Regions from separate parts of the Streptomyces sp. 3214.6 genome, predicted to be linked through region 3. Evidence: riboswitches for the same ligand, from Rfam matches in the RefSeq annotation. Region 3 holds a riboswitch; each other region holds the start of a gene.
What was found. A riboswitch is a leader RNA that binds a small molecule or an ion and turns the genes downstream of it on or off. The one in region 3 is predicted to bind cyclic di-AMP.
Positions count from the first base shown of each region.

Region 1 (7,360 bases), 1.1 Mb from region 3:
ACTCGGCGTACGCCCGGCGCAGTTGCTCCTCGTCGGCCAGGTCGAGGCGGACGCCGCCCAGGTCGGCGCGGTGGCGCAGATGCGGGGCGGTGGCCTTGAGGGCGACGGGGTAGCCGAGGGCGGCCGCGGCGCGTGCGGCCTCGTCCGGGGTGGGCGCGGGGATCGCCCGGCGGGTGCGGATGCCGTAGCGGCAGAGCAGTTCGCAGGTCTCGTCGGCGCCGAGGGTGAGGCCCTGTCCGCGCGCGAGGAGCCCGCCGATCAGTGCTGCGGCGCCCTTCTCGTCGATGTCCTCGTACTCGGGGACCTTGCCGGGGTCGGCCGCCTCGCGCCGCCACTGGGCGTACTTCACGGCCTCGGCGAGGGCGCGGACGGCGCGTTCGGCGGCGGGGAAGGCGGGGATCAGGTGTGCTCCCTCGGGCGCTTCCACGGGGGCCGGCCATCGGGTTCCGGTGGCCTCCGCCGCAGCACGCGCGTGGGGGGTCGCTTCGGCGCGCGGCGCGGTGCTCGCCGCAGCGGACAGGGCCGCCGCGAGCCCGCCGAGTTCCACGTGGACGACGAGCACCGGCTTGGCGGGAGCGGCGGCCGCGGCCGAGCGCAGGGCCTGCGCGAGTGCCGCGTCCCCGGGCGAGGCCTCCCCGATCGCCGGGATCGCCGTCACGACCACCGCGTCGCAGGTCTCGTCGGCCAGCGCCCGCGCGAGGGCCGCGTGGAAGTCCTCCGCGGACGCCTCCGTCGTCAGGTCCAGCGGGGGCAGCGGGCGCAGGCCTTCGGAGAGGCAGGCGTCGTACGTCAGCAGGCCCAGCGACTCGGAGTTGCCGAGGATCGCCACCCGCGGTCCCGTCGGCAGCGGTTGGCGGGCGAGCAGCAGGCCCGCGTCGACCAGCTCGGTGATGGTGTCCACGCGGATCACGCCGGCCTGCCGCAGCAGCGCCGACACCGTCGCGTGGGGCAGCCGCGTAGCCCGCACGGCGTGCCCCTGCGGGGCGGAACCGGCGCCCTGGACGACGACCAGGGGCTTGGCGGCCGCCGTGCGCCGGGCGAGGCGGGTGAACTTGCGCGGGTTGCCGATGGACTCCAGGTACATCAGGGCGACGTCGGTGTCGGGGTCGTCGTACCAGTACTGCAGGACGTCGTTGCCGGAGACGTCCGCGCGGTTGCCGGAGGAGACGAAGGTGGACACGCCGGTGACGCCGGTGACGCCTGCGCCGCGCCGGTGGAGGCGGGACAGCAGGGCGATGCCGATGGCGCCGGACTGGGCGAAGAGCCCGATCCGGCCGGGCCTCGGCATCTGGGGGGCGAGGGAGGCGTTGAGCCGCACCTGTGGGGAGGTGTTGATGACGCCGAAGGCGTTGGGGCCGATGATCCGCATGCCGTACGCGCGCGCGTGGCGGACGAGTTCGCGCTGGCGCTCGCGCCCGTCGGGGCCGCTCTCGGCGTACCCGGCGGAGAGGACCACGAGTCCCTGCACGCCGTGCTCGCCGCACTCGGCGACGGCCTCGGGCACGTGCTCGGCCGGGACGGCGAGGACCGCGAGGTCGACGGGCCCCGCTATGTCGCGCACCGAGCGGTGGGCGGGCACGCCGTCGAGCTCCTTCAGGTCCTCGGGGAAGGCCTTGTTCACGGCGTACAGGCGGCCGGTGAAGCCGGCCTCCCGGAGGTTGCCGAGGACGCTTCGGCCGACGCCGCCGGGCGTGCGGCCGGCGCCGACGACGGCGACCGAGCCGGGTGCCAGCAGCCGCCGTACGGAGTGCGCCTCCGCGCGTTGCTCCCGCGCGCGCTGCACGGCGAGGGAGCGCTCGGTGGGTTCGAGATCGAACTCCAGGCGGACGACGCCGTCCTCGAAGCTGCGCTTCTGGGTGTAGCCGGCGTCCGTGAACACCTTGATCATCTTGGTGTTGGCGGGGAGCACCTCGGCGGCGAAGCGGCGGATGTCGCGCTCGCGGGCGACCGCCGCGATGTGTTCGAGGAGCGCGGAGGCTACGCCGCGGCCCTGGTGGGCGTCCTGCACGAGGAAGGCGACCTCGGCCTCGTCGGCGGGCGCGGAGGCGGCCATGCCGTCGGCGCCAATGCGGTCATAGCGTACGGTTGCGATGAACTCGCCGCCGACGGTGGCCGCGAGTCCCACCCGGTCCACAAAGTCGTGGTGCGTGAAGCGGTGGACGTCCTTCGCGGACAGGCGCGGGTAGGGCGCGAAGAAGCGGTAGTACTTCGACTCGTCCGAAACCTGCTCGTAGAAGCTGACCAGGCGCTCGGCGTCATCGACGGTGATGGGGCGGATGCGTGCGGTGCCGCCGTCGCGCAGCACCACGTCGGCCTCCCAGTGGGCGGGGTACTCGTGCCGGTCCGACGCGCTCTGCATGGGGCCCAGAGTACGGCTCGCGTCCGACAACGGCGCGAGGCAGTCTGTGGAGGACGGATGCCGGATCGAGGCCGCGATCCGGCGACCGCGTGGGACGGGTCGTCATGGACCCGTCCCTCACACGCTTCACGTGTGGAACACTGGTCTAGACAACCTGAACCTGAAGGGCAGCATCACATGGCTGAGCGCCGCGTCAACGTCGGCTGGGCCGAGGGCCTTCACGCCCGCCCCGCTTCCATCTTCGTCCGGGCCGCCACGGCCGCAGGTATCCCGGTGACGATCGCCAAGGCCGACGGCAACCCCGTCAACGCGGCCTCCATGCTGGCCGTGCTCGGCCTGGGCGCCCAGGGCGGCGAGGAGATCGTCCTCGCCTCCGAGGCCGAGGGGGCGGACGTCGCTCTCGACCGTCTCGCGAAGCTGGTCGCCGAGGGTCTCGAGGAACTCCCCGAGACCGTCTGATCAACCACTGGTAATTGAGGGTTGCGGGGCTCGTCCGAATTATCGGGCGAGCCCTTCGCATTTCTCGTTCCCGGGCAGCAGAAATAATCCCCCGCGAATTATCTCCTCTTTGTATACGGCTCTCGTGTTAATGCCGCACGCTCGTCATGTTTACTGGAGGTTGCGAAGTCCTCACACGGTCGATGCGCTCCGGTCCGCCGGAAAAGCGCAGTCGGTGCGCGGCCGTCGTGCGTTCGGTGTGCAGCGCCGTGATCGCCCGCGCGCGCTCCTGGTCGCCGCGCGCCACGGCGTCCACGATCGCGCCGTGCTCCGCCCAGGACTCCACCGGGTTGACCGGCGCCTCCACCGCGTACATCCAGGCGATCTTGTGGCGCAGCTGGGTGAGCATCGACGTCAGGGCATGGCTACCGGAGGACTGGGCGAGCGTCTCGTGGAACCAGCCGCCCAGGGAGCGCAGATCCTCGCTGGTGCCCCTCCTGGCCCGCTCCTGGCCCAGCCGGACGAGGCCACGAAGCACCTTCAGATGGGCCTCCGTGCGCCGCTGGGCGGCCCGGGCGGCGCCCAGCGGCTCCAGGAGCATGCGCATCTCCAGCACGTCCGCCGCCTCCTGCTCGGTCGGCTCCGCGACGCACGCGCCCGCGTGCCGCCGCGTCACGACGAAGCCCTCGGCCTCCAGCGTGCGCAGCGCCTCCCGGACCGGGACGCGGGAAACGCCGTAGCGGCGGGCGAGGAGTTCCTCGGTGAGGCGGCTGCCGCGCTCGTAGACACCCGAGACGATGTCGTCCCGGACGGCCGTGCACACCGAGTGCGCCGGAATACGCATGACGGACCTCCGCCTTAATCCCCGTGAAACGTCGACGATTGACGTGTGTTCCGTGACTCTATTGCAATGAGCGGGAATTTCCGATGGCGGGCCGGAATCCATGGATATTTTTTGGACAGCAGGGCATCGAAAACGGCGAAAGCCCCGGCCGGGAGGGCCGGGGCTGGACGATCTGTCGCCGTGCGCCGTCAGACGTTCACACCGTGCTGGCGGAGGTAGGCGACCGGGTCGATGTCCGAGCCGTACTCCGCCGAGGTGCGGGCCTCGAAGTGCAGATGCGGACCGGTGACGTTACCGGTCGCGCCGGACAGGCCGATCTGCTGGCCGGGAGTGACCTGCTGGCCCACCGAGACGCCGATGGACGACAGGTGCCCGTACTGGGTGTACGTGCCGTCGTTCATCTTGATGACCACCTGGTTGCCGTACGACCCGCCCCAGCCGGCCTCGACGACGGTGCCCAGGCCGACCGCGTGCACCGTGGTGCCGGTCGCGGCGTGGAAGTCGATGCCGGTGTGACTGCCGGAGGACCACAGCGAACTGCTGGCGTGGTAGCCGGTGGAGACGTACGAACCCGTGATCGGCGGCACGAAGGCGTTGAGCCGCTTGCGCTCGGCCTCACGGGCGGCACGCACGCGTGCCTCGCGCTCCTCGACGGCCTTCTTGGCGGCCGCCTCGCGCGCGGCCTGCTCGTAGGCGGCCTTCTTCTGCACGGCGACCTGGTCGTCGATCTGGTCGGCGACGGCCTCGCCGGCGGTGACGACGGGGATCAGCCCGGTCTGTTCGGGGGTGGGCTCGGCGGCGAAGGCCGGGGCGGAGGCGACGGTGGCCATGACACCGGTGGTGGTGAGCGCCGCGACGCCCGCGGCGCGTGCGGTGGTGCGCTGCATCCGGCTGGGCCGACGGTGCTTCCCGGTGGCGCAGGTGAACGCCATGAAGTGGGGGGTGTCCTTTCCTTCCCTCTCGCCTACCGGGTTAGCTGACGGGTTCGGAGCAGGAAGGTCTCCTACGGACCCCCTCGCGGCTCGCGCGGGCGTCCGATTCACCCCAGGGACTTCACGTGGGTCCCCGGCTCCCCTGGCTCGCGCCGTACGGGGACTCGGCGATGACTGTCCGCTGCCGCGGCTGCGGCGCACTGCCTGACGAACAGCCCGGACGAAGCTAAGCGGGACGGGTTTCAATCCTCAAACGAATCCCGGTTTTTGTAGCGCATGCCACAGGGCAGACAGGCAACCTTCGCCTCAATTCGGACGCGCAGTGGCCCTGGTGACGTTTCCGTCGGCCAGGGCCCCTGCGCGTGCGTGCCGTTGGCGCGCCACCGCGCCCGCCGGTCCGCCTACTCGGCGGACACGACCTTCACCGCGCCGATGCCGAGGGCCTCCACCGGCTCCTTGATCCGGGCCGCGTCACCGACGAGGACTGTCACCAGCCGGTCCACCGGGAAGGCGTTCACGGCCGCCGCGGTGGCCTCCACCGTGCCCGTCGCGGCGAGCTGCTGGTACAGCGTCGCCTGGTAGTCGTCGGGCAGGTGCTGCTCGACCTGGTCGGCCAGCGTGCCCGCGACGGCCGCGGCGGTCTCGAACTTCAGCGGCGCCACCCCGACCAGGTTCTGCACCGCGACGTCACGCTCGGCGTCGGTCAGGCCGCCCTCGGCGAGGGTGCGCAGCACCTTCCAGAGGTCCTCCAGGGCGGGACCGGTGTTCGGGGTGTCCACGGAACCGCTGATGGCGAGCATCGCGGCGCCCGAGCCGTCCGGCGCGGACCGCAGGACCTGCCCGAAGGCGCGGACACCGTAGGTGTAGCCCTTCTCCTCGCGCAGGACGCGGTCCAGGCGGGAGGTGAGGGTGCCGCCGAGGCAGTACGTGCCGAGGACCTGCGCGGGCCACACGCGGTCGTGCCGGTCGGCGCCGATCCGGCCGATCAGCAGCTGCGTCTGGACGGCGCCGGGGCGGTCCACGATGACGACCCTGCCGGTGTCGTCGGCGGTGACCGGCGGCACGGGCCGCGGCTGGGCCGAGGAGCCCGTCCAGGCGCCCAGGGTGTCGCCGAGGAGGGCGTCCAGGTCCACGCCGGTGAGGTCGCCGACGACCACGGCGGTGGCCGTGGCGGGGCGCACATGCCTCTCGTAGAACGCGCGCACGGCGGCGGAGTCGATCTTCTCGACGGTCTCCACGGTGCCCTGGCGCGGGCGCGACATGCGCGCGGTGGCCGGGAACAGCTCCTTGGAGAGCTCCTTGGCGGCGCGCCGCGAGGGGTTGGCGAGCTCGTGCGGGATCTCGTCCAGTCGGTTGCGGACGAGGCGCTCGACCTCGCTGTCGGCGAACGCGGGTGCCCTGAGGGCGTCGGCGAGCAGACCGAGGCCCTTGGGCAGGCGCGAGGCCGGCACTTCGAGGCTGAGGCGGACGCCGGGGTGGTCGGCGTGCGCGTCCAGGGTGGCGCCGCAGCGCTCCAGTTCGGCGGCGAACTCCTCGGCGGAGTGCTTGTCGGTGCCCTCGGAGAAGGCGCGCGCCATGATCGTGGCGACGCCGTCGAGGCCGGCCGGTTCGGCGTCCAGGGGCGCGTCGAGGAGGATCTCGACGGCGACGACCTGCTGGCCGGGGCGGTGGCAGTGCAGCACGGTCAGGCCGTTGGCCAGCGCTGCGCGGTCGGGCGCCGGGAACGCCCACGGCTTGGCCTCGCCCGCCGCGGGCTGGGGGTGGAAGTCCATCGTGGCGAGCTCGGTCACCGGGCCGCCTCCTCGTTCTCGTCCTGGTCGGCGGGGGCTTCGGCGGCGGTCGGCTCGTAGACGAGCACCGCGCGGTTGTCGGGGCGCAGTCGGGCCTTGGCGACCTCCTGCACCTCCTCAGGCGTCACGTCCAGCACCCGCTGGACGGCGGTCAGGGCGAGCTGCGGGTCGCCGAACAGGACGGCGTAGCGGCACAGTTCGTCGGCGCGGCCGGCGACCGTGCCGAGCCGGTCGAGCCACTCGCGCTCCAACTGGGCCTGGGCGCGCTCCATTTCCTCGGCCGTGGGGCCCTCCTCGGCGAACCGGGCGAGCTCCTCGTCGATGGCGGTCTCGATGACGGGCACCTCGACGTCACCGGACGTCTTCACGTCCAGCCAGCCCAGGGAGGGCGCGCCGGCGAGCCGCAGCAGGCCGAAGCCGGCCGCCACGGCCGTACGGTCGCGGCGCACGAGCCGGTTGTACAGGCGGGAGGACTCGCCGCCGCCCAGGATGGTTAGCGCCAGGTCGACGGCGTCGCACGCGCGCGTGCCGTCCTCGGGCAGGCGGTAGGCGGCCATCAGGGCGCGGGCCGGCACCTCCTCCTCGACGATCTCGCGCAACTGCTCGCCGATGACGTCGGGCAGCGAGCCGTCGCGGGGCTCGGGCTTGCCGTCGTGGCCGGGGATGGAACCGAAGTACTTCTCGACCCAGGCGAGGGTCTCCTCGGGGTCGATGTCGCCGACCACGGACAGGACCGCGTTGTTGGGCGCGTAGTACGTCCGGAAGAACGCGCGCGCGTCCTCCAGGGTCGCCGCGTCCAGGTCGGCCATCGAGCCGATCGGCGTGTGGTGGTAGGGGTGGCCGTCCGGGTAGGCGAGGGCCGTCAGCTTCTCGAAGGCCGTGCCGTAGGGGACGTTGTCGTAACGCTGGCGGCGCTCGTTCTTGACGACGTCGCGCTGGTTCTCCATCGAGTCGTCGTCGAGCGCCGCGAGCAGCGAGCCCATGCGGTCGGCCTCCA
Region 1 is NZ_LT670819.1:2,582,653-2,590,012, forward strand. It holds gene B5557_RS11535 (bifunctional acetate--CoA ligase family protein/GNAT family N-acetyltransferase) at 1-2,359, opposite strand, end outside; gene B5557_RS11545 (HPr family phosphocarrier protein) at 2,537-2,818, shown strand; gene B5557_RS11550 (GntR family transcriptional regulator) at 2,946-3,641, opposite strand; gene B5557_RS11555 (M23 family metallopeptidase) at 3,830-4,573, opposite strand; cyclic di-AMP (ydaO/yuaA leader) riboswitch at 4,588-4,753, opposite strand; gene B5557_RS11560 (M16 family metallopeptidase) at 4,975-6,363, opposite strand; gene B5557_RS11565 (M16 family metallopeptidase) at 6,360-7,360, opposite strand, start outside.
Region 1: it holds a riboswitch for cyclic di-AMP, as region 3 does, so the genes downstream of both, B5557_RS11555 (M23 family metallopeptidase) here and B5557_RS06660 (M23 family metallopeptidase) in region 3, are expected to answer to the same signal.

Region 2 (7,360 bases), 4.3 Mb from region 3:
CAGGACGACTTCCGCGACTGGGCGGGGATGATGATCCGGCACGGTGGCGGCCCCCGCGGCGGGGTCGCGCGGTCGGTGAAGAAGATGCGCGGCTACCTGCTGGAGCTGATCCACCGCAAGCGCGCCGAGCTCCCCGCCGACCCGGCCCCCGGCGAGGACCTCATCTCGGGCCTGATCCGCGCCTCCGACCACGGCGAGCACCTCACCGAGAACGAGGCCGCGGCCATGGCCTTCATCCTTCTCTTCGCCGGCTTCGAGACGACCGTCAACCTGATCGGCAACGGCCTCCACGCCCTGCTTTCCCACCCGGAGCAGCGGGCGCGGTTGCAGGCATCCCTCGCGGCCGGGCAGCGGGACCTGCTGGAGACCGGCGTGGAGGAACTCCTGCGCTACGACGGTCCCGTGGAACTTGCCACCTGGCGGTTCGCGACCGAGCCGCTCAGCATCGGCGGGCAGGACATCGCGCCCGGCGACCCCGTGCTCGTCGTCCTGGCGGCCGCCGACCGCGACCCGGACCGCTTCCCGGACCCCGACACGCTCGATCTCTCCCGCCGTGACAACCAGCATCTCGGCTACGGCCACGGCATCCACTACTGCCTGGGCGCCCCGCTGGCCCGGCTGGAGGGACAGACGGCGCTGGCCACTCTCCTGACCCGGCTGCCTGACCTTCGGACGGCCGTGGATCCGGCGGACTTGAGGTGGCGCGGCGGGCTCATCATGCGGGGCCTTCGGACCTTGCCGGTGGAGTTCACTCCCATGCATGGCTAAGGCAATCCGAGCGCACTCAGAGCGCACTCCGAGCGCATTTCTGATCGCACGTCAGCCGGAGTGTGACCATTCGGGGAAGTGAAGGTGACCGTCCCTCAAGTCTGTGATCTTCACGTGATCTGCGCGGCATTAACTTGTGACAAGTGATCGTCTGCCGATACGTTCACTCGTCAGCGCGACGCGTCGGTCTCACCCGCCTCACCCGCCGCGCCGGTACTGCTGTCCAGAGAAAGGCCCCTCGCATGCTCTCCGGGAACGGTCGACACCGTCGCCCCCGCCAGGCCCCGGCGCTGCTCGTCGCGGCCGGAGTGACGGGCTCCGCCATCGCCATCCCGCTGCTCGCCGCCTCGGGCGCGAGTGCCGCCGACGGCACGGTGTGGGACAAGGTGGCGCAGTGCGAGACCGGCGGCTCGTGGAGCGCCGACAAGGGCGGCGGCGAGTACGGCGGCCTGAGTCTCACCCAGAAGCAGTGGGAGACGTACGGGGGGCTCGACTACGCGACGCGCCCCGACCTGGCCAGCCGCAACCAGCAGATCGCGGTGGCGCAGAAACTGCTCGCGGCCGAGAACATCGGCGCCTGGGGCACCTGTGGGCTGACCTCCGGGCTCACCCAGGCCAACGGCGCGCTGAACGTGGACACCGGTCTGGCGAACGACTCGTCCGACTCGCCTGCCTCATCCGGATTGTCCGACCTGTCCAGGGGATTGTCGGGGTCGTCCGGATCGTCCGGGTCCACGGGTTCCTCGAACTCTTCCGGCAGCGGTGACGGTTCGACCGGTTCGACCGGTTCGGCTGGTTCCTCCGGCCCCTCCGGCTCCTCCGGCTCCTCCGGCTCGTCCGGGTCATCCGACTCATCCGGCAATTCATCGAGTTCACCCTCCGCGTCGCCTTCGTCCCCTTCGTCCTCCTCGTCCTCTTCTTCCACCGGTACGGGCGGCTCCACCGGTGCCGGCGCGTCCGACGGCTCCGGCGGTCAGGATGACGCGCAGGCGACCGGCGGCTCGCCCACCGGGGCCCCGAAAGCGGACGACCCGGACAAGTCGGTCCAGGATGCGGGCTCTTGGAGTCTCGTCGACACCGGCTCCCTCGGCTCGGGCCGGCACCGCGGCGCCACCGCCGACGAGAACACCACCAAGAGCGCCACCGTCGCCGACGATGCCGCCGTCGACGGCACCACGACCGCCTCCGTCGGCCGGCATGCCGCGGCCACCTATGTCGTCCAGGAGGGCGACTCGCTCGCCTCCATCGCCGACTCCCTTGGCCTCGACGGCGGATGGCGTGCCCTCTATGCCGAGAACAAGGGCCTCATCGGCGCCGACCCGAGCGACATCGTCCCCGGTCAGACCCTCGACACAGGGGTCAAATAGGGCGCAAAACCCAAGAAAAACAGCGGGAGTTCACGTCACGCTTCGCACTGAATGTCCGGTTTGGTGAAAGTGTGGGATGAGTCTCAGAAGCCCTGATCGTCTTTGAAATTCCGCGGATCGCGTGTCTACGGTCGTCCCGCTCGGCAACCCGAGCCCCGGCCGTCGCAACGCCGAATCCTGCCAGTGGCAGCCCGGGAACAGTCGTCGCGTCAAGCGCCGTAGGCAGGAGCGGGGGACCCAAGGTAGGCGCCGCACCGGGCAGTTGACCGGAGTGGCTTGGGGTGAAGCCGCGCCTCGTGAAAGCGAGAGCGTGGCCGGGCAACTCAACCGGCCCGAACCCGACAGCTCACCTCGCAGGCGTCGGTGAGGGGATCCACCATGCTGTTTTCCGGCAAGGGCAAGCACCGCCGTCCGTCCAAGGCCACCCGCGTCGCCGCGCTGGCCGGCGTCACCGGCGTCGCCATCGCCGCCCCGCTGATGGCGGCCGGCAACGCCTCCGCCGCCACCGCCTCCGAGTGGGACGCGGTCGCCCAGTGCGAGTCCGGCGGCAACTGGTCCATCAATACCGGCAACGGCTACTACGGCGGCCTGCAGTTCTCCGCCTCCACCTGGGCCGCCTACGGCGGTACGCAGTACGCCGCGCAGGCCAACCAGGCCTCCAAGTCGCAGCAGATCGCCGTCGCCGAGAAGGTCCTCGCCTCCCAGGGCAAGGGTGCCTGGCCGGTCTGCGGCACGGGCCTGTCCGGCGCCGCCTACAACGGCAGCAGCTCCTCCGGCTCGTCGAGCAGCACCGGCGGCTCCGGCTCCAGCAGCTCGGACAGCAGCGCCGGCACCCGCTCGACCGAGAACCAGAGCGCCTCCCGCTCCACCGACCGCCCGGCCGCCTCCAAGACGGTCACCACGCCGACCGGCAAGAAGGTCAAGAAGGGCGACGGCGAGTACAAGGTCGTCAAGGGCGACACCCTCAGCTCCATAGCCGAGAAGCACAAGGTCAAGGGCGGCTGGCAGAAGCTGTTCCAGCTGAACAAGGACATCGTCGCGGACGCCGACCTCATCTACCCGGGTCAGCAGCTGCACCTGAAGTGATCCCCCGCTCCCAGAGCGGACCCAGAGAAGCCACAGCGCCCTCACATCCGAGGTCGGCACACTGAAGACCTTGTGAGGGTCACCCCCCGTCCCCACGGGCTCCCCGCTCCGGTGCGTGTTCCCCCGTACGCACCGGAGCGGGGTTTCTCTTTGCCCGCTCGCCCCGCCGCCCGCTCGCCTCACCGCCCCCGCTCGCCCCGCCGCCCGCTCGCCCCGCGCGCTTTCTTCGCCTGTTTGTCACCCGCTCTTTGTTCCGGGCGGGAACAATGTGTACGGTCAGTTCGTCCACAGGGCGGTCGGTCGGCTGCCGACGCCCGTCGGGCGGTTAGGCTCTAGTCGCAAGGCCCGCGGGCCCCGCACTCTCAGCGTCACATCCCAAGAAGGAGATGCTCGTGCCGTCCATCGACGTCGTCGTAGCCCGGGAAATCCTCGACTCGCGAGGGAACCCCACCGTCGAGGTCGAGGTCGGCCTCGACGACGGCAGCACCGGTCGTGCCGCCGTCCCGTCCGGCGCCTCCACCGGCGCCTTCGAGGCCATCGAGCTGCGCGACGGTGACCCGAACCGCTACCAGGGCAAGGGTGTCGAGAAGGCCGTCCTCGCCGTCATCGAGCAGATCGGCCCGGAGCTCGTCGGCTACGACGCCACCGAGCAGCGCCTGATCGACCAGGCCATGTTCGACCTGGACGCCACCGACAACAAGGGCTCGCTCGGCGCCAACGCCATCCTCGGCGTCTCCCTCGCCGTCGCCCACGCCGCCTCCGAGGCCAGCGACCTTCCGCTCTTCCGCTACCTGGGCGGCCCCAACGCGCACCTGCTGCCGGTGCCGATGATGAACATCCTGAACGGCGGCTCGCACGCCGACTCCAACGTGGACATCCAGGAGTTCATGATCGCCCCGATCGGCGCGGAGTCCTTCTCCGAGGCCCTGCGCTGGGGCACCGAGGTCTACCACACGCTCAAGAAGGTGCTGAAGGCCAAGGGCCTGTCCACCGGCCTCGGCGACGAGGGCGGCTTCGCCCCGAACCTCGGCTCCAACCGCGAGGCCCTCGACCTCATCCTCGAGGCCATCAAGGAAGCCGGTTACGCGCCGGGCGAGCAGATCGCGCTCGCGCTCGACGTCGCCGCGTCCGAGTTCTACAAGGACGGCGTGTACGAGTTCGAGGGCAAGTCCCGCTCGGCCGCCGAGATGACCGAGTACTACGAGGAGCTCGTGGCGGCCTACCCGCTCGTCTCCATCGAGGACCCGCTGTTCGAGGACGACTGGGCCGGCTGGAAGGTCCTCACCGACAAGCTCGGCGACAAGGTCCAGATCGTCGGCGACGACCTGTTCGTCACCAACCCCGAGCGTCTCGCCCGCGGCATCGAGGACGGCGCCGCGAACGCCCTGCTCGTCAAGGTGAACCAGATCGGCTCGCTCACCGAGACGCTGGACGCCGTCGAGCTGGCCCAGCGCAGCGGCTTCAAGTGCATGATGTCGCACCGCTCCGGCGAGACTGAGGACGTCACCATCGCCGACCTCGCCGTCGCCACCAACTGCGGCCAGATCAAGACCGGCGCCCCGGCCCGTTCCGAGCGCGTCGCCAAGTACAACCAGCTGCTGCGCATCGAGGAGATCCTCGACGACGCCGCGGTGTACGCGGGCCGCTCGGCCTTCCCCCGCTTCAAGGGCTGACCCTTACGGGGTTAAGCCTTAGCCAGTCGTACGTACGTCCCCGTACTCGGTCCCGTACCGTGTGCGGGGACGTACGCACATGGGAGACGGGAGGCGGGGGAACATGGCCGTGAAGGACCGGGACCGGTTCTCCACCGCGACGAGGATCAAGCTGCTCGGGGAGCAGACCGCGGCCCGGGTCTACCGCTCGCAGACCAAACGCCAGGCCCGCCGCTCCCGCCTCACCGGCCGCGCCGCGCTGCTCGCCCTCGTCCTGTGCACGCTGATCGTCGCTCTGGCCTACCCCATGCGCCAGTACGTCTCCCAGCGCGCCGAGATCGCCGACCTGGAGCGCGAGAAGCAGCAGGCCGGCGAACGCGTCGAGCAGCTGCGCGACCTCAAGGCGCGCTGGCAGGACGACGCGTACGCCGAGCAGCAGATCCGGCAGCGCCTGCACTATGTGCTGCCGGGGGAGACCGGCTACGTCGTGATCGACCCGGACGCGGCCAAGCAGTCCCGCGCCGACCTCGGGGCGGCCGACCGCCCCTGGTACACGAACGTCTGGGACGGCGTCGACAAGTCGGACGCCTCCGACCACTGAACCGACAGAGAGACAACCCCGGAAGTATGGATACGCCCCCGCCGACCACCCCGCGCACCGAGCCCACCGACGCGGACGTAGAGGCCTTCAAGCAGCAGCTCGGACGCCCGCCGCGCGGCCTGCGCGCGATCGCGCACCGCTGCCCGTGCGGTCAGCCGGACGTCGTCGAGACGGCCCCCCGCCTGCCCGACGGCACCCCCTTCCCGACGCTGTACTACCTGACGTGCCCGAAGGCCAACTCGGCGATCGGCACGCTCGAGGCGAACGGCGTGATGAAGGAGATGACGGAGCGGCTGCAGGCCGACCCGGAGCTGGCCGCCTCCTACCGTGCCGCGCACGAGGACTACATCCGGCGCCGGGACGAGATCGAGGAGCTGAGGAACTTCCCCAGCGCGGGCGGCATGCCGGACCGGGTGAAGTGCCTGCACGTCCTCGTGGCGCACTCCCTGGCGGCCGGCCCGGGCGTGAACCCGCTGGGCGACGAGGCCTTGGCGATGCTTCCGCAGTGGTGGCGCAAGGGGGCCTGTGTGACGCTGTCCGGGCCGCCGACCGGCGAGGGATGGCAGGTGGACGTCTCCGAGGACGGCGCGGGCCACTTCGCCTTCAGGCCCGTCGACCAGGACGCGAAGCCGGGCGACCAGGACGCGAAGCCGGGCGAGGGGGACGCGCAGTGAGCCGTGTCGCCGCCGTCGACTGCGGTACGAACTCGATCCGCCTCCTCGTCGCCGACGCCGACCCGGTCACGGGTGAACTGGTCGAGCTGGACCGCCGGATGACGATCGTCCGCCTCGGCCAGGGCGTCGACCGCACCGGCCGGCTCGCGCCCGAGGCGCTGGAGCGGACCTTCGCCGCCTGCCGCGAGTACGCGGCCGTCATCAAGGAGCTGGGCGCGCAGCGGGTGCGCTTCGTCGCCACCTCCGCCTCCCGGGACGCCGAGAACCGCGACGAGTTCGTGCGCGGCGTGCTGGACATCCTGGGCGTCGAGCCCGAGGTCGTCACCGGCGACCAGGAGGCCGAGTTCTCCTTCACCGGCGCGACGAAGGAGCTGGCGGGCCGCGACGACCTCACCAAGCCCTACCTGGTGGTGGACATCGGCGGCGGCTCGACCGAGTTCGTCGTGGGCGAGGAGCACGTACAGGCCGCCCGCTCGGTCGACGTCGGCTGTGTGCGGATGACGGAGCGGCATCTGGTCGTGGACGGCGAGGTCGCCGACCCGCCGACGTCCGAGCAGGTCGCGGCGATGCGCGCCGACATCGAGGCGGCCCTCGACCTCGCCGAGGAGACGGTCCCGCTGCGCGCGGCGCACACCCTGGTCGGCCTGGCCGGCTCGGTGACGACGGTCTCGGCGATCGCCCAGCACCTCCCCGAGTACGACTCGGCGGCCATCCACCACTCCCGCGTCTCGCGCGACAAGGTCCGCGAGATCACCGAGTGGCTGCTGCGCTCCACGCACGCCGAGCGCGCGGCGGTCGGCGCGATGCACCCGGGCCGGGTCGACGTGATCGCGGCGGGCGCCCTCGTCCTCCTGTCGATCATGGAGCGGATCGGCGCGGAGGAGGTCGTGGTGAGCGAACACGACATCCTCGACGGCATCGCGTTCAAGGTGGCGGAGGACGCCGAGCAGGCGTGAGAGCGGCAGGGGCGCGGGGGGAAACCCTGGGGAAGCGGGCCCTCGGGGGCACTCTGCTGAGCAGCGCGAATGACGCATGAGCGGGGCGGGGAGGCCTTCGCGAGGCCCCGAAACGGTTCTCCGCGAGAGCCCGCCGGAAAACTTCGTGAAGTTCTTCACAAGGAATTCGGCCCTGTCGGAGGATGAAGTGAGTCCGGTTGACCCTTCCGAGGGCCCAACACCTGTGTGAACGTGTTCAAAAGAGGCAGGCGCGGAC
Region 2 is NZ_LT670819.1:5,834,649-5,842,008, forward strand. It holds gene B5557_RS26455 (cytochrome P450 family protein) at 1-768, shown strand, start outside; gene B5557_RS26460 (LysM peptidoglycan-binding domain-containing protein) at 1,011-2,135, shown strand; cyclic di-AMP (ydaO/yuaA leader) riboswitch at 2,340-2,510, shown strand; gene B5557_RS26465 (LysM peptidoglycan-binding domain-containing protein) at 2,514-3,221, shown strand; gene eno (phosphopyruvate hydratase) at 3,608-4,894, shown strand; gene B5557_RS26475 (FtsB family cell division protein) at 4,998-5,474, shown strand; gene B5557_RS26480 (DUF501 domain-containing protein) at 5,501-6,148, shown strand; gene B5557_RS26485 (Ppx/GppA phosphatase family protein) at 6,145-7,104, shown strand.
Region 2: it holds a riboswitch for cyclic di-AMP, as region 3 does, so the genes downstream of both, B5557_RS26465 (LysM peptidoglycan-binding domain-containing protein) here and B5557_RS06660 (M23 family metallopeptidase) in region 3, are expected to answer to the same signal.

Region 3 (7,360 bases):
GGAACCGCAGCCGAGAACCGGAGTTGACGGTGATCGCGGCCTCGCCGGTTCGGCCCCAGTGCCCCTCGTAGACGAGTCGCCGATCGTCGGGACGGACGAGGTCCGTGCCGCCGGACGCGGCCGCGGCGGACGGTGCGGCGCCGGTGAGGAGCGCCACGGCCGCCGCAGTGCTCAGGAACCGGTTGATGACGGTGCGTCGGTCGGCGCCGGACACGGGACCTCCGAAGAACGGTAGAAAGCGCTTGCTCCCTGACGGAGATCACTGTGGCCCCACCCTGACCCGCCTGTCGAGGGGACGAAAGGGGCTGCCACACGACCGCAACGAAACGATCATGAACACGCAAGGCCCGGTCGGCGGGCCCGGCACACGGACACACCGAAGGCCGGACCCGGGGATCGGGGTCCGGCCTTCGGCTGCGTGTCAGGCGTGTCAGGCGCGTGGCGCGCCAAGCGCGGTCAGGCGCGGTCAGACGTGTGGCGTGCGGTCGTCGGCGGGGTCAGCCGACGACGACACCGTGCGAGCGGAGATAGGCGACCGGGTCCACGTCCGAGCCGTAGTCCGGCGTGGTACGGATCTCGAAGTGCAGGTGCGGGCCGGTCACGTTGCCGGTCGCACCGGACAGGCCGATCTGCTGGCCCTCGGTCACGGTCTGGCCGGGCGAGACGGAGAGCTGCGAGAGGTGACCGTACTGGGCGTAGTAGCCGTCGGCGAGCTTGATGACGACCTGGTTGCCGTACGCGCCGCCCCAGCCCGCGGAGACGACGGTGCCCGCGCCCACGGCCTTGAGGGAGGTGCCGGTCGGGACGACGAAGTCGACGCCGGTGTGGTAGCCGCTGGACCACATGCTGCCGGCCACGTGGTAACCGGTTCCGATGGTCGCGCCGGCCACGGGCAGGGTGTAACCGCTGGAGGTGCTGGTGGTCTTCTCGGCGGCCTGGGTGGGCGCCTGCGTCGGGGCGGACGAAGAGGACGAACCCGACGACGACTTGGTGCCGCCGGTCGTGGCTTTCTTGCCGATCGAGAGCTTCAGGCCGGGGTGGATCAGCGACGGGTCGCCGCCGATGGCCGCACGGTTGTCCTGGTACAGCTTCTGCCAGCCGCCGCTGACGTTCTGCTCGTCGGCGATCTTCGAGAGGTAGTCGCCGGACCGCACGGTGTAGGTTCGGGTGCCCGTGGCGGCGGCCTTCTTCTGCGCCACCGGAACGGACTGCACGGCCTTTTCCGAAACAGACTGCGCGACCGTCTGCGCGACCGACTGGGAAGCCGAATGGACGGGGGCGGCGTGGGCGCCGGTGGCGCCTATGAGCGGAAGGGCGAGCGCGGCGCCGCCGGTTCCGGCGACGGCGATGGAACGGGTGAAGCGCTGGGACTTGGGACGGCGGTGCTTACCCTTCGCGGGCATGAAGAATTCCTCTCCGGCGCCTGCGAGGTGAGCTGTCGGGTGCGGACTGGAGATGTCCGGCCGCGCCGAGGCGCGGCTTTACCCCAAGCCTGTTCCGGGACCGGAACAGGCGGTTCTGCCTGTGGGTCCCCCGCTCCTGCCGGGTACGGGTGAGTGTGCGGACACCGGACGGCGGCAGGATTGGGCGTCCGTCCGGATTGGTGTGGAACGTAAGCGACCAGGACGCACAGGGACAAGCAGAGGTTGCACGGACAACGCATTTCTCTTGATCCGCTGCGCGAATTCCCGGTCACGCTCCGTCAATCAATAGGCCCGCTTTTCGTCAAACCCCCTTGAAAAACACGCAAATTACGTGAGCATGGCACACGACGTACGGTCACGAATATGACGCTGCTCACGCGAGACTTCCCCAGGTTTCCTTATTCCGCAGCGAGTTGGAATTAAGGTTCCAATTCGGACAGAACCCTCAGATACGTCGCAGTCGGATAACCGTCGCATCAAGGTCGCCCCGCAGTCCGGTCCGCAGCCCGCGGTGCAGCAGCACGGCCCCTCGGTGCACTTCGCCCGTTTCACGGCATTCGTACGACGCTGTCGGGTCGAGCCCGCGCAGCCGAAGCGCCGGAACGGGCTCGCCGAACCGCTGTGCCTGAAGCCAGGCGAGGACGACCGCCTCGTCGCCGCGTACGTACTGGACGGCGCTCAGGCCACCGGCCGGCGGCCGCAGCCGATAGAGGTCGCCATGCTGCACGAGAGGCCGGATCTCCTTGTAGAGGCCCACCCACTCGCGCGCCTCGGCCAGCTCCTCCTCGCTCCATTCGGAGAGGTCCCCTCCGACGCCGAGCACCCCGGCCATGGCGCTTACGAACCGGAAGCGCAGCGAGCTGACCCGGCCGTTGAGCTGGGCGTTCGGGCTGTCCGTGACCCAGGCGGCCATGACCCTGGCGGGGTGGATCTGACTGAAGCCGTGCTGGATGTCGAGCCGGTCGAGGGGGTCGGTGTTGTCGGAGGTCCACACCTGGTCGGTGCGGCTCATGATGCCGAGGTCGATGCGTCCGCCGCCGCCCGAGCAGGACTCGAAGGCGACGCCCGGGTGGGCGGCCCGCAGCCGGTCCAGCAGGGCGTAGAGGGCCCGCACATGGTCCACCCAGAGGCGCTGCGGGTAGGGATCGTCCGGCCAGCCGGCGTCGGTGAAACAGCGGTTGAAGTCCCACTTCACGTAGTCGACGGGGGCGCTGGACAGGAGGGCGTCGAGCTGTTCCCAGAGGTACTCCTGGACGTCCTCGCGCGCGAGGTTCAGTACGAGCTGATTGCGGAACTCCGTCCGCTTTCGTCCCGTTTGGAACTGCACCCAGTCGGGGTGCGCCCGGTACAGGTCGCTGTCGGGGTTGACCATCTCGGGCTCGACCCAGATGCCGAACTGCATACCGAGGGCGTGCACATAGTCGGCGAGCGGCTTCAGCCCCTTCGGGAAGCGGTCGGGGTTGGGCCGCCAGTCACCGAGCCCGGCGTGGTCGCCGGTGCGCGCCCCGAACCAGCCGTCGTCGACGACGAACAGCTCGACGCCGATCGCCGCGGCGCGCCGGGCGAGGGTCGCCTGCTGCTCCTCGGAGATGTCGAAGTAGGTGGCCTCCCAGGAGTTGAAGAGCACCGGCCGGTCCCCCTCGGCGTCCGGGATCACGTGCGCCCGCTGGTAGGCGTGCCAGGTGCGGCTCGCCCCGCCGAACCCGGCGTCGCTCCACAGACCGGCGAAGACGGGCGTGATGAAGGACTCCCCCGTCGCCAGGCGCAGCAGGCCCGAGTCGTCGTAGCCGGCGCCACCGGTGATCTGCACGCGCGCGTCGGGGAGCTGGGCGACGGCGATCCGCCAGGAGCCCGACCAGCCGAGGGCACAGCCGTAGACCTCGCCGCGTTCCTCGGTCGCGTCGGTGTCCAGGGCGACCCAGGGCAGATGCTGGTGCCCCGTGTGGCCGCGGCGGCTGCCGATGACCTTCTCACCGTAGGTGAGGGGGGAGACGGTGAGCCGGGACTCCGCGGCCCAGCGGCCGTGCAGCTGCGACAGCCGCCAGCCCTCGCGCTCGGGCAGGGTCCAGACAGCGGAGTCGGCGCGCAGCAGCTCCAGCGGCCGCTCGTCCTCGTTGCGCAGGGTCGTCCAGCGTTCGACGACGTCTCCTCGCATCCGGTAGTGCAGGGTGACGGCGAGCCCGCCGTCCCGGAAGCGCAGCCGCAGACCGTCGCCGTCTACCTCGTACGCCTCGAAGGTCCACTCGGTGCCGCGCCGCTCTTCGGTGCGCACGGACAGGGCGGGCCGGACGAAGCGGGGGCCGCCCTCGACCGGGTACTCCTCGCGGCCGTCGAGCGGGCCCTCGAAGGACGCCCCGCGCTCCGACGGCGGCAGCGCGGCGAGTGCCTCGGCGTCCGCGAGCGCGATGCCCGGGCCCCAGTGCAGGTGGATCAGCTCGTCGGCCTCGGTGAGATGGAGGGCGTAGCTGCTCGTGGGCCCCGAAAGGAGCCAGGTACGGCCGTTGTCGGCGATCTCGGGCATCAAACCCCCACTAATTCGAACAGGTGCAATCAAGCACCAACATCATCGAATGCGGTCGGCCCACCCGGCAACTTCACCCGGGCAATCCTGTGGACAACTCCTCACCTGGGCGGACGTCCGGTTCGCCGGCCTGTGGACAACCCGTTGCCCCGGGAACCCATGTCGTATGGTCGGGAAGGTGTCCCGTCGGCCACCCCGAGCCGCGCCGACGATGACCGACAGGGAGGGAGCCCCAGTGACGCAGCAGATCCCGTCGACCGAGCCCGAGCTGGCCGGCGTGCGCAACTTCCGGGACGTGGGCGGCCTGCCGACCGTCGACGGCCGACGGGTGCGCCACGGCGTGCTGTTCCGCAGCGGCCACCTCGCGCACGCAACCGACGAGGACGCCGCGTTCCTGTCCGGCCTGGGCCTGCACACGATCTTCGACTTCCGCAACGCGGCGGACCAGAAGCTGGAGGGCCCGGACGTCGAGCTGCCGGGCGTGCGCAATGTGAACCTGCCGCTGTCGGACCCGGCGGACGGCTCCGAGTTCTGGAAGATGGTGCGCGACGGCCACATCGACCAGCTGCGCGAGATACTCGGCGACGGCAAGGCCGCGGGCCGGATGATCGCCTCCTACCGCACGATCGTCAAGGAGCGGACGGCGGAGCACTCACGGGTGCTTCACTCGCTCGCCGAGGACAGCGTCCCGGCCCTGATGCACTGCGCGGCGGGCAAGGACCGCGCGGGTCTGTCCATCGCGGTGACGCTGCTCGCCCTGGGCGTGGAGCGCGAGGCGATCCTCGCCGACTACCTGGAGTCCAACGCCAAGCACCGCCGCTACAAGGTGCGCCGCAGCGCCACCTCCGCCGAGGCCTACTCCCCCGAGGTCATGGAGCTGCTCAGCCCCCTGTTCGACGCCCGCGCGGAGTACCTCACGGCGGCGTTCGAGACCATCGAGGAGACCTGGGGCAGCGTCGACGCCTATCTGGAGCAGGGCCTCGGCCTCTCTCCCGAGACCCGCGAGCTGCTGCGCGAGCGGCTCCTCGACTGACAGCCGCTCCGGCACCGACCCCGCACCGCAGGGCCCTACTGGCTGGCCCCCACCTCGAACAGCAGCCAGAGGAAGCCGGCGAAGAGGTGCCCCACGGCGATGTAGATGATCAGCCGGATCCACAGGGTGCGGGGGAACTTCTCCTCGAAGTCGCTCATGGCGTCTCTCCGGTCTCTGAAGGGGTCGGGCCCAGGCACAGCGTGGCCGTGGGGCTCTGCAGCAGGGTGTGGACGAAGAGGAGCTCGACCCCGTCGGCGTCCTGTGCGGCGATGCGGTGCGGGGTCAGCGAGTCGAAGTGCGCGCTGTCACCGGGCCCGAGCAGTTCCGTGGTGTCCCCGAGGCGCAGCCGCAGCCGGCCCCGCAGGACGTGCAGCCACTCCTCCCCGGGGTGCACCCGCACGATGTCGCCCTGGGAGCCGTACGGGACATGGACGCGCAGGGCCTGCATCCCGCGCCCGGAGGCGCCGGCCTGCCAGTACGTCCAGCCGCCCGCGCGGGTGGGCTCCATGCCGGCGGCGCGCACGACGGCGTCCCGGTCGGCGACCGTCTCGCCGAGCAGTTCCGAGACCGTCGTACCGTAGATGCGGGCGAGCGCGAGCAGCATCGGCAGCGAGGGCTGGCGCAGGCCGGTCTCCAGGCGGGAGAGGTGCCCCGGCGACAGTCCGGCGGCCCGGGCCGCGGCCTCCAGGGTGAGGGCGGTCCGGCGGCGCAGGGCGCGCAGCTGGGGGGCGACGACGGAAAGAGCCTCGGCGTGTTCCGCCGAGGGCTCGGACTCGGGCGAGCTCATGCCTCCATTTCACGCCCGCCTTGCCTCCGGGGCAAATTTCTTGCCCCGGAGGCAAAACGGCCGGCGGGAACGGTTCAGCGGTTGGCCACCGCCTGCTTCACCAGGGTCTTGCTGAAGTCCCACATCAGACCGCCGCCGCTGTGGGCGTCGTCCATCACGGCGGTGAAGGCGTCGACGAACCGGTCCACCTCCCGCTCGCCGACGATCAACGGCGGGATCAGCTTGATCACCTCCAGGTGGTCGCCGGAGACCTGGGTGAGGATCCGGTGCCGCTGCATCAGCGGGACGACCACCATCTGCGCGAACAGTCCCTTGCGGGCCGCCTGGAGCATGGTCCAGCGGCTGCGCAGCTTCAGCGACCTGGGCTTGCCGAACTCGATGCCGATCATCAGGCCCCGGCCGCGGACGTCGGCCAGCAGCTCGTACTTGTCGACCAGGGCGGCGAGCCGGGACCTCAGAGAATCGCCCGTCGCGCGGGCGTTCGCGACGATCTGCTCGTTCTCCATGACGGACAGCACCGCGAGCCCGGCCGCCATGGCCTGCGCGTTGGAGCCGAAGCTCGCCGAGTGCACCAGCACCCGGTCCATCGACGAGTAGACCTTCTTGAAGATCCAGTCCTTGCCAAGGGTGGCGCCCACCGGCACATACCCGCCGGACAGCGCCTTGGCCACGCACACCAGGTCCGGCTCCACGCCCTCCTCGTGCTGGTGGGCGTAGAAGTCGCCGGTCCGGCCGAGGCCCGTCTGCACCTCGTCGGCGATGAGCAGCGCCTTGTGCTTGTGCAGCAGCTCCTGGGCGGCCCGCAGATAGCCGGGCGGCGTCTCGTGCACCCCCTTGCCCTGGATCGGTTCGACGATCAGGGCGGCGACGTCGCCCTTGTGCAACTCCCGTGCCAGCGCGTCGAGATCGCCGAGCGGGACGGCCGTGTCGGGCAGCAGGGGCGCGAACCCGTCCCGGAAGCCGTCCTCGCCGTTCACCGACAGTGAGCCCGTGGTGAGTCCGTGGAAGGCGTGGTCGCAGTACAGGACCCTCGGTCTGCCGGTCGCGTACCGGGCGAACTTCAGCGCGGTCTCCACCGCCTCGGTGCCGCTGTTGCCGAAGAACACCCGGTCCAGGTGCGGGCTGTGCGTGAGGAGCTTCTCGGCCAGCAGTCCGGGCAGCGGCTGGCAGTCGAAGCGGGTGAGGTCGGCGAGCTGGGCGTCCAGGACGTCGTGCAGCGCCTTGCGCACGACGGGGTGGTGGCGGCCCAGGCCCATCACGCCGAACCCGGCGAGCATGTCCAGGTAGTCGTTCCCGTCCGCGTCCCAGAAATACGCGCCCTCGCCGCGTTCGTAGACCTTGTCGAAGCCGATGGTGTGCAGCATGCGCGGCAGTTGGTGGTTGAGGTACCTGCCGTGCAGCTCGTAGCGCTCGGCTCCGCGCTCGGCCAGGAGGGCGCCGAGGTCGAACTCGGTGGTCATTCAGCTTTCTCCTTGACTGCGCCGGCGAGCGGACCGTCGGCGGACCTGACATCCCGGACGGCCAGGCTCGCGCCGATCCGGCCGGCAACCTCGACGGGGGTGAGGCCGATGTCGGCGAGCACCTCACCGCGCTTG
Region 3 is NZ_LT670819.1:1,486,026-1,493,385, forward strand. It holds gene B5557_RS06655 (GDSL-type esterase/lipase family protein) at 1-214, opposite strand, end outside; gene B5557_RS06660 (M23 family metallopeptidase) at 498-1,403, opposite strand; cyclic di-AMP (ydaO/yuaA leader) riboswitch at 1,406-1,565, opposite strand; gene B5557_RS06665 (alpha-galactosidase) at 1,870-3,945, opposite strand; gene B5557_RS06670 (tyrosine-protein phosphatase) at 4,181-4,978, shown strand; gene B5557_RS06675 (DUF6126 family protein) at 5,014-5,136, opposite strand; gene B5557_RS06680 (helix-turn-helix domain-containing protein) at 5,133-5,765, opposite strand; gene B5557_RS06685 (aspartate aminotransferase family protein) at 5,840-7,225, opposite strand; gene dxs (1-deoxy-D-xylulose-5-phosphate synthase) at 7,222-7,360, opposite strand, start outside.

Region 4 (7,360 bases), 6.9 Mb from region 3:
AACGTGATGGCCCAGTTCATGTACCTGGAGCACAAGGACCCGGACCGGGACATCGCGCTCTACATCAACTCCCCCGGCGGCTCGTTCAGCGCGATGACGGCCCTGTACGACACGATCCGGTATGTCACCTGCGACGTGGAGACGACCTGTCTGGGCCAGGCGGGTTCGTCGGCGGCGGTGCTGCTCGCGGCGGGCACGCCGGGCAAGCGGTTCGCCCTGCCGGGCGCGCGGATGACGATCCGCCAGCCGTCCCTGCCCGAGCCCGTCGAAGGACAGGCCAGCGATCTCGCCATCCAGGCCGATGAACTGGCGCGCATCCGGGCCACCCTGGAGGGGATGCTCGTCCTGCACACCGGGCGCAGCCCGGAGCAGGTCAGCGCGGACATCGAGCGCGACAAGTTCCTCACCGCCCCGGAGGCCCTGGAGTACGGCCTGGTGGACGGCATCATCTCCACCCGCAAGACCTCGGCCGGCGGCCAGGGTGGGAGGTGAGGGGCCGATGGTGCCCGAACTGCCGCCGCTGCCCGCGTTGACGTGCGCCGAGGCCGAGTTGATCGACGGTTACCTCGACGTCGTCGACCTGCTCGGCCGTATCAATCCCGCCCACCACGGCGACACGTACCGCGGGCTGCGGGCCGCCCAGGCTCTGGTGAGCAAGGCCGCCGTACTGCGTGACGCGCTGACGCTGATGCACCAGCGGGGCGAGAACGAGCTGCACGCCCCGACGCTCGCGCGGGCGCTGTGCGTCCTGGACGGGGAGCGCCGCACGGCGCGCGTCACGGTGCCTCCGCTCTCCGACAGTTGACGCGACCCGGCTCCGGCCGGGCGGTCCGCGCCCCGAGCGTGCCGTCCGGCCCGGAGTTGAAACGGACCAGACGGGCGACCCCCGTTCGGCGTAGCGTGCGCTGTCTTCCACGGCCGGTAGAGGTTGCGCAAATGGGCGCTCTTCGGGCGGAATAAAAGGCTCCACCGCTGGTCCGGGGCCCTGTGGCCGCCTTGACACCTGATCGGCCATCAGGGTGTCCACCCGAACGGGTGAGTGGTGAGTAACCCCACAAATCCCCGGTTCCATTGGGATTTTCGGACATCCGTGAGCCAAGATCCCTGACTGACGACAAGCCCCCGCCACAAGAGGCGGGGCGGTCCGGGCGGACGCCGAGTCCTGCCGCCGCCCGGATGACCGGTCGACAGAAGTGCATCGGCAGGAGTGGAGGACCCAAGCACGACGGGTCGCCGGAACGGTCACGCCATGACCGGGCCGAGCAGCCCTTGGGGTGAAGCCGCGTCAGCGGCCGGGCAACTTCGCCAGCCCGAATCCGACAGGTCATCCTTCACAGGCGGCTGACGAAGGGTTGCGCATGACTGCGCTCAATCGTGTCCCGTCGCTCATGGTCCGGGCCGGTACGGCCTCGGCCTTCGCCATCGCCGCCGTCGGCGGCTCGGTCGTGGTTCCCGGGCTCGCCCCGGACGCCTCGGCTGCCACACCGGCGACGAAGGCGCTCCAGATCGCGGCCTCCAAGAAGGGCGCTCCGTACAAGTACGGGGCCACCGGGCCGAAGAGGTTCGACTGCTCCGGGCTCACGCTGTACTCGTACAAGAAGGCGGGCAAGACCCTGCCTCGGACGGCGGCCCAGCAGTACAACAAGACGAAGCACATCTCGGCGTCCAGCCGCAAGGCGGGCGACCTCGTGTTCTTCCACTCGGGTTCGAACGTGTACCACGTCGGGATCTACGCGGGTAACGGCAAGATCTGGCACTCGCCGAAGACCGGGGACGTGGTGAAACTGCAGAAGATCTGGACCAAGAGCGTCTGGTACGGGCGGGTCCGCTGAGCCGGGTCCACTGAGCCTCCCGGGGCGGCGCCGGCGTCCCTGACGCGCCCTCACCGCCCCGGGATCTCGCCCTCCGCCGGGGCAGTCAGGGCTCCGGCCACCGGCTCCGCCAACGGGACGGTCCACGGGAGTACGACGGTGACCGTCTTGCCGCCCTCCCGGGTGGGCCGCACTCTGAGCTTGCCGCCGCACTCCGCGGTCAGCCAGCGAATGATCACCAGGCCTCGGCCGTTGTCCTGCTGGACGGCGGCCGGCAGTCGTTTCGGGAAGCGCGGGTGGCTGTCGGTGACGCCGATGCGCAGCTGTTCGTCACGGTCGAGGACGAGGTCCACCGTGAAGGTGGGGGATTGCCCGAAAGTGTGCTGTACGGCGTTGGTGGCGAGTTCTGAGACGATCAGCCGGACGGTGTCGGCCGCCTCCGTGTCCGCCGGCAGACCCCACTCCCCGAGGGTGCCGACCACGAAGCCGCGGGCCGTGGAGACCGAAGCGGGATCGCTCGGCAGAGTGACGGATGCTTCCAGGTGATCTGCCATGGCGACGTCGTCCCTTTCCCACGGGACCGAAGTCCGACACGGTGCGTGTGGTTCGAGTACGGTCCCGGACTGGTGCTTCTTCGCCAGACTGCCATTACCGCGCCGGTCACGGGTGGCGATCCACCAAGTTATGCATATATCTGTCGCTCGATGCGGTGAACTCTGCGACGACAGAGCGTATTTGGACGGCCCGTAAGGAGTAAGGAGGAGCCCATGCAACACGGTCCCGCGGTGCGCCGCCGGAAACTGGGCGCCGAACTGCGCACACTGCGCACCCAGGCGGGCCTCACCAGTGGTGAGGCGGCCCGGCTCGTGGGCTGGCACCAGTCCAAGGTGAGCCGCATCGAGACCGGCACCAGTGGGTCAAAACCGGCCGATGTGCGGTTACTCCTCGACGCCTACGGTGTGGCCGATCCACAGCTGCGGGAGCTGATGCTGGCGCTGGCGGGCGTCGAGGGCAGCGGCGGTCGGGACCACTGGTGGCACGCCTACCGCGGGGTGCTGCCGCCCACCTACCGGGACTTCATCAGTCTGGAGTCCCAGGCGAGCGCGATGCGCACACTGGAGACGAGTGTGGTACCGGGGCTGCTGCAGACGCCCGAGTACGCGCGTGCGGTGACCAGGGCCGCGGTGGAGGGCGCCGACGAGGAGCAGCTCGACACCCTGGTGGAGGTACGGCTGGCCCGCCAGGACGTGCTGCGCGCGCAGCCGCCGCTGGAGCTGAACGCGGTGCTGGACGAGGCGGTGCTGCGGCGGGAGGTGGGCGGGCCCGAGGTGATGGCGCATCAGCTCGGTCGGCTGGTGGAGGCGGCCCGGCTGCCGCAGGTGAGACTTCAGGTCCTGCCGTTCTCCGCCGGGGCGCATATCGGCCTAACCGGCCCTTTCGTTATCTTCTCATTTTCGCGCACTTCTGATCTGGATGTGGTTGTCCTCGACCACTTGACGAGTAGCCTCTATCTCGAACGGAAAGAAGACCTCCAGGCCTACACCGAGGCCTTCAACGCCCTTCGGGCGCACGCCCTTTCGCCCGGGGACTCATCGGATTACATCGCCGCGATAGCCGACGGCGCGTAAGGAGGCACCATGTCCGCACTACCGCGGAACGTACCTTCCAGTACCGATTCCGATCACCTCCCGCAGGTGCGGTGGCTGCGCAGCAGCTACAGCACGGGAGCGAACAACTGCGTGGAGACCGCCCGGCCGGCCATCGGCCCCTGGGCCGGCCTGCTCGCCGTACGCGACTCCAAGGACCCGGCCGGACCCGCCCTGCTCTTCTCCCCCGAGAGCTGGACGGGCTTCACGGCAGCGTTCCGCTGAGCGCACCGCGGCACAACACACCGCAGTAGTCGGCAAGCGGTGCTCAGCGGCGACCCACGGCCGTGTCACGCCGACTCATGGTCGTGTCTCGTCGATCACCCGTACAGCGCGTTCCAGCTCGGCCCCGGAGAGGTCCGCACGGGCGGTCAGCCTCAGGCGTGAGATGCCGTCGGGCACGGAGGGAGGACGGAAGCAGCCCACGGCCAGGCCTGCCGACCGGCAGTCCGCCGCCCACCGCACGGCCTCCTCCGGGGACGGCGCACGCACGGAGACGACCGCGGCGTCCGGACGCACCGCTTCCAGACCCGCGGCCGTCAGCCGGGAGTACAGCTCGTCCGCCACCGCACGCGCGCGCGGCGCGCGCTGCGGCTCCGCGCGCAGCAGCCTGAGGGCGGCCAGCGCCGCGCCCGCCGCCGCCGGGGCCAGGCCGGTGTCGAAGATGAACGTCCGAGCCGCGTTGAGCAGATGGTCGATCACGCGCGCGGGGCCCAGCACCGCACCGCCCTGACTGCCGAGCGACTTCGACAGCGTGACCGTGACGACGACGTCGGCGGCGCCCGCGAGACCCGCCGCGTACGGAGCGCCTTGGCCGCCGTCCCCGAGCACGCCGAGCCCGTGGGCGTCGTCGAGGACCAGTCCGGCGCCGTGCTCCCGGCAGGCGGCCGCGAGAGCGGCCAGCGGGGCGGCGTCTCCGTCGACGGAGAAGACCGTGTCGGAGACGGCCACGGCCGGGCCGTCGTGCGTGCCGAGCGCCTTGCGCACCGCCTGCGGGTCGGCGTGTCCGACGACCTGGGTGGTACCGCGGGCGAGTCGGCAGCCGTCGATGAGCGAGGCGTGGTTGCCCGCGTCGGAGACGATCAGCGAGCCGTGCGGGGCCAGCGCGGTGACGGCGGCGAGGTTGGCCGCGTACCCGGAGGAGAACACGAGGGCCGCCTCGAACCCGCAGTGCTGCGCGAGCTCCCGCTCCAGCTCGCCGTGCAGCTCGGTGGTGCCGGTGACCAGTCGGGAACCGGTCGCGCCGCCGCCCCACGTCCTGGCGGCCTCCACGGCCCCCGCCACCACCCGGGGATGCCGGGCCAGACCCAGGTAGTCGTTGCTCGCGAGGTCGAGGAGCGGGGAGTCTGCCGTGCGGGGCCGCAGCGTCCGCACAAGTCCGGCGCGGCGGCGCAGCTCCGCCTGCTCGTCGATCCAGCCGAACGCCATGGGTCCTCCGGGCTTTTGTAGGTAGCGGACAGACACTAGCGGCAGCGATCGCCACCCACGGTGTGGCAATACCCACACGTCGAAGCGGGTGTGTTGTGCGATCCCTACCTTGGCCCGAAGCGGGTGCGTAGGACAGGATCGGCTCTCATGGACCTGCTGAACACGCTGGTGGACAAGGGGCTTCGGCGCGAGCTGCCGACCCGCGAGGAAGCTCTGGCCGTCCTCGCCACTTCCGACGACGACGTGCTGGACGTGGTGGCTGCGGCCGGGAAGGTGCGCCGGCACTGGTTCGGGCGACGGGTGAAGCTCAACTATCTCGTCAACCTCAAGTCGGGCCTGTGCCCCGAGGACTGCTCGTACTGCTCGCAGCGGCTCGGCTCCACGGCCGGGATCCTGAAGTACACCTGGCTCAAGCCCGACGAGGCCTCCCGGGCCGCGGCGGCGGGGCTCGCGGGCGGGGCCAAGCGGGTCTGTCTGGTGGCGTCCGGGCGCGGTCCGACGGACCGGGACGTCGACCGGGTGGCCGGCACCATCAAGGCGATCAAGGAAGAGAACGAGGGCGTCGAGGTGTGCGCCTGTCTGGGCCTGCTCTCCGACGGCCAGGCCGAGCGGCTGCGCGAGGCGGGCGCGGACGCCTACAACCACAACCTGAACACCTCCGAGTCGACGTACGGGGACATCACGACCACGCACACGTACGCCGACCGGGTGGACACGGTCAACAAGGCGCACGCGGCCGGCCTGTCGGCCTGCTCGGGCCTGATCGCCGGCATGGGCGAGAGCGACGAGGACCTCGTCGACGTGGTGTTCTCGCTGCGCGCGCTGGACCCCGACTCGGTGCCGGTCAACTTCCTCATCCCGGTCGAGGGCACCCCGCTGGCCAAGGAGTGGAACCTCACCCCGCAGCGGTGTCTGCGGATCCTGGCGATGGTCCGGTTCGTCTGCCCGGACGTCGAGGTGCGCATCGCGGGCGGCCGCGAGGTCCATCTGCGCACCATGCAGCCGCTGGCCCTGCACCTGGCCAACTCGATCTTCCTCGGCGACTACCTCACGACCGAGGGCCAGGCCGGCAAGGCCGACCTGGAGATGATCGCGGACGCCGGGTTCGAGGTGGAGGGCGCGGGCGAGGTCACGCTGCCCGAGCACCGGGTGACGGCGGGCGGTGACTGCGGGTCCCACGAGGGCGGCGGCTGCGGTGCGCACGAGAGCGCGGGCTGTGGGTCCCACGAGGGCGGTGGCGTGTGCGGTGGCGCTGCCGCTGCCGTCGCTGAGGCTCCCGCGGTGAGCGAGCCGCGTACGGACCTGGTCGCCGTGCGCCGCCGCGGCGCCGGTACCGACCTCGCGCCCAATGCCTGAGCTGCCCGTCTCCGAACTGCTGGAGCTCGACCGGCGGCATGTGTGGCATCCCTACGGTCCGATGCCCGGCCGGGTGGACCCGCTCGTCGTCGCGTCGGCGAGCGGGGTACGGCTGCGCCTGGCGGACGGCTCGGGTGAGCTGGTCGACGGCATGTCGTCCTGGTGGTCGGCGATCCACGGCTACAACCACCCCGTGCTGAACGAGGCCGCGCGCGAACAGCTCGGGCGGATGAGCCATGTGATGTTCGGCGGGCTGACCCACGAGCCCGCGGTACGGCTCGCCAAGCTCCTTGTCGACATGTCGCCCGACGGTCTGGAGCATGTCTTCCTCGCCGACTCCGGTTCGGTGTCGGTCGAGGTCGCGGTGAAGATGTGCCTGCAGTACTGGCGTTCGCTGGGCCGCCCGGGCAAGCAGCGGCTGCTGACCTGGCGCGGGGGCTACCACGGCGACACCTGGCAGCCGATGTCCGTGTGCGACCCCGAGGGCGGGATGCACGACCTGTGGACCGGGGTCCTGCCCCGGCAGGTGTTCGTGGACCCGCCGCCGGTCGAGTACGAGGAGTCGTACGCGGAGCGGCTGCGTGCGGCGATCGAGCGGCACGCCGACGAACTGGCCGCGGTGATCGTGGAGCCGGTGGTGCAGGGCGCGGGCGGGATGCGGTTCCACTCCCCCGCGTATCTGCGGGTGCTGCGCGAGGCGTGCGACGCGCACGACGTGCTGCTGGTGTTCGACGAGATCGCGACCGGGTTCGGGCGCACCGGCGCGCTGTTCGCGGCGGGGCACGCGGCGGTGACGCCGGACGTGATGTGCGTCGGCAAGGCGCTGACCGGCGGCTATATGACGATGGCGGCGACCCTGTGCACCTCCCGGGTGGCCGACGGGATCTCGCGGGGCGAGGTGCCGGTGCTGGCGCACGGGCCGACGTTCATGGGCAATCCGCTCGCCGCCGCCGTCGCCTGCACCTCCATCGAACTGCTGCTCGGACAGGACTGGCTCGCTGAGGTCAAGCGGATCGAGACCGGGCTGCGGGACGGGCTGGCCCCCGCCCTCGACATCCCGGGCGTCCAGGACGTCCGGGTCCTCGGCGCCATCGGAGTCGTCCAGCTCGACCACGCGGT
Region 4 is NZ_LT670819.1:8,389,752-8,397,111, reverse strand. It holds gene B5557_RS38000 (ATP-dependent Clp protease proteolytic subunit) at 1-492, shown strand, start outside; gene B5557_RS37995 (hypothetical protein) at 500-805, shown strand; cyclic di-AMP (ydaO/yuaA leader) riboswitch at 1,185-1,355, shown strand; gene B5557_RS37990 (C40 family peptidase) at 1,359-1,832, shown strand; gene B5557_RS37985 (ATP-binding protein) at 1,883-2,365, opposite strand; gene B5557_RS37980 (helix-turn-helix domain-containing protein) at 2,579-3,439, shown strand; gene B5557_RS37975 (DUF397 domain-containing protein) at 3,449-3,682, shown strand; gene B5557_RS37970 (8-amino-7-oxononanoate synthase) at 3,758-4,885, opposite strand; gene bioB (biotin synthase BioB) at 5,033-6,241, shown strand; gene B5557_RS37960 (adenosylmethionine--8-amino-7-oxononanoate transaminase) at 6,234-7,360, shown strand, end outside.
Region 4: it holds a riboswitch for cyclic di-AMP, as region 3 does, so the genes downstream of both, B5557_RS37990 (C40 family peptidase) here and B5557_RS06660 (M23 family metallopeptidase) in region 3, are expected to answer to the same signal.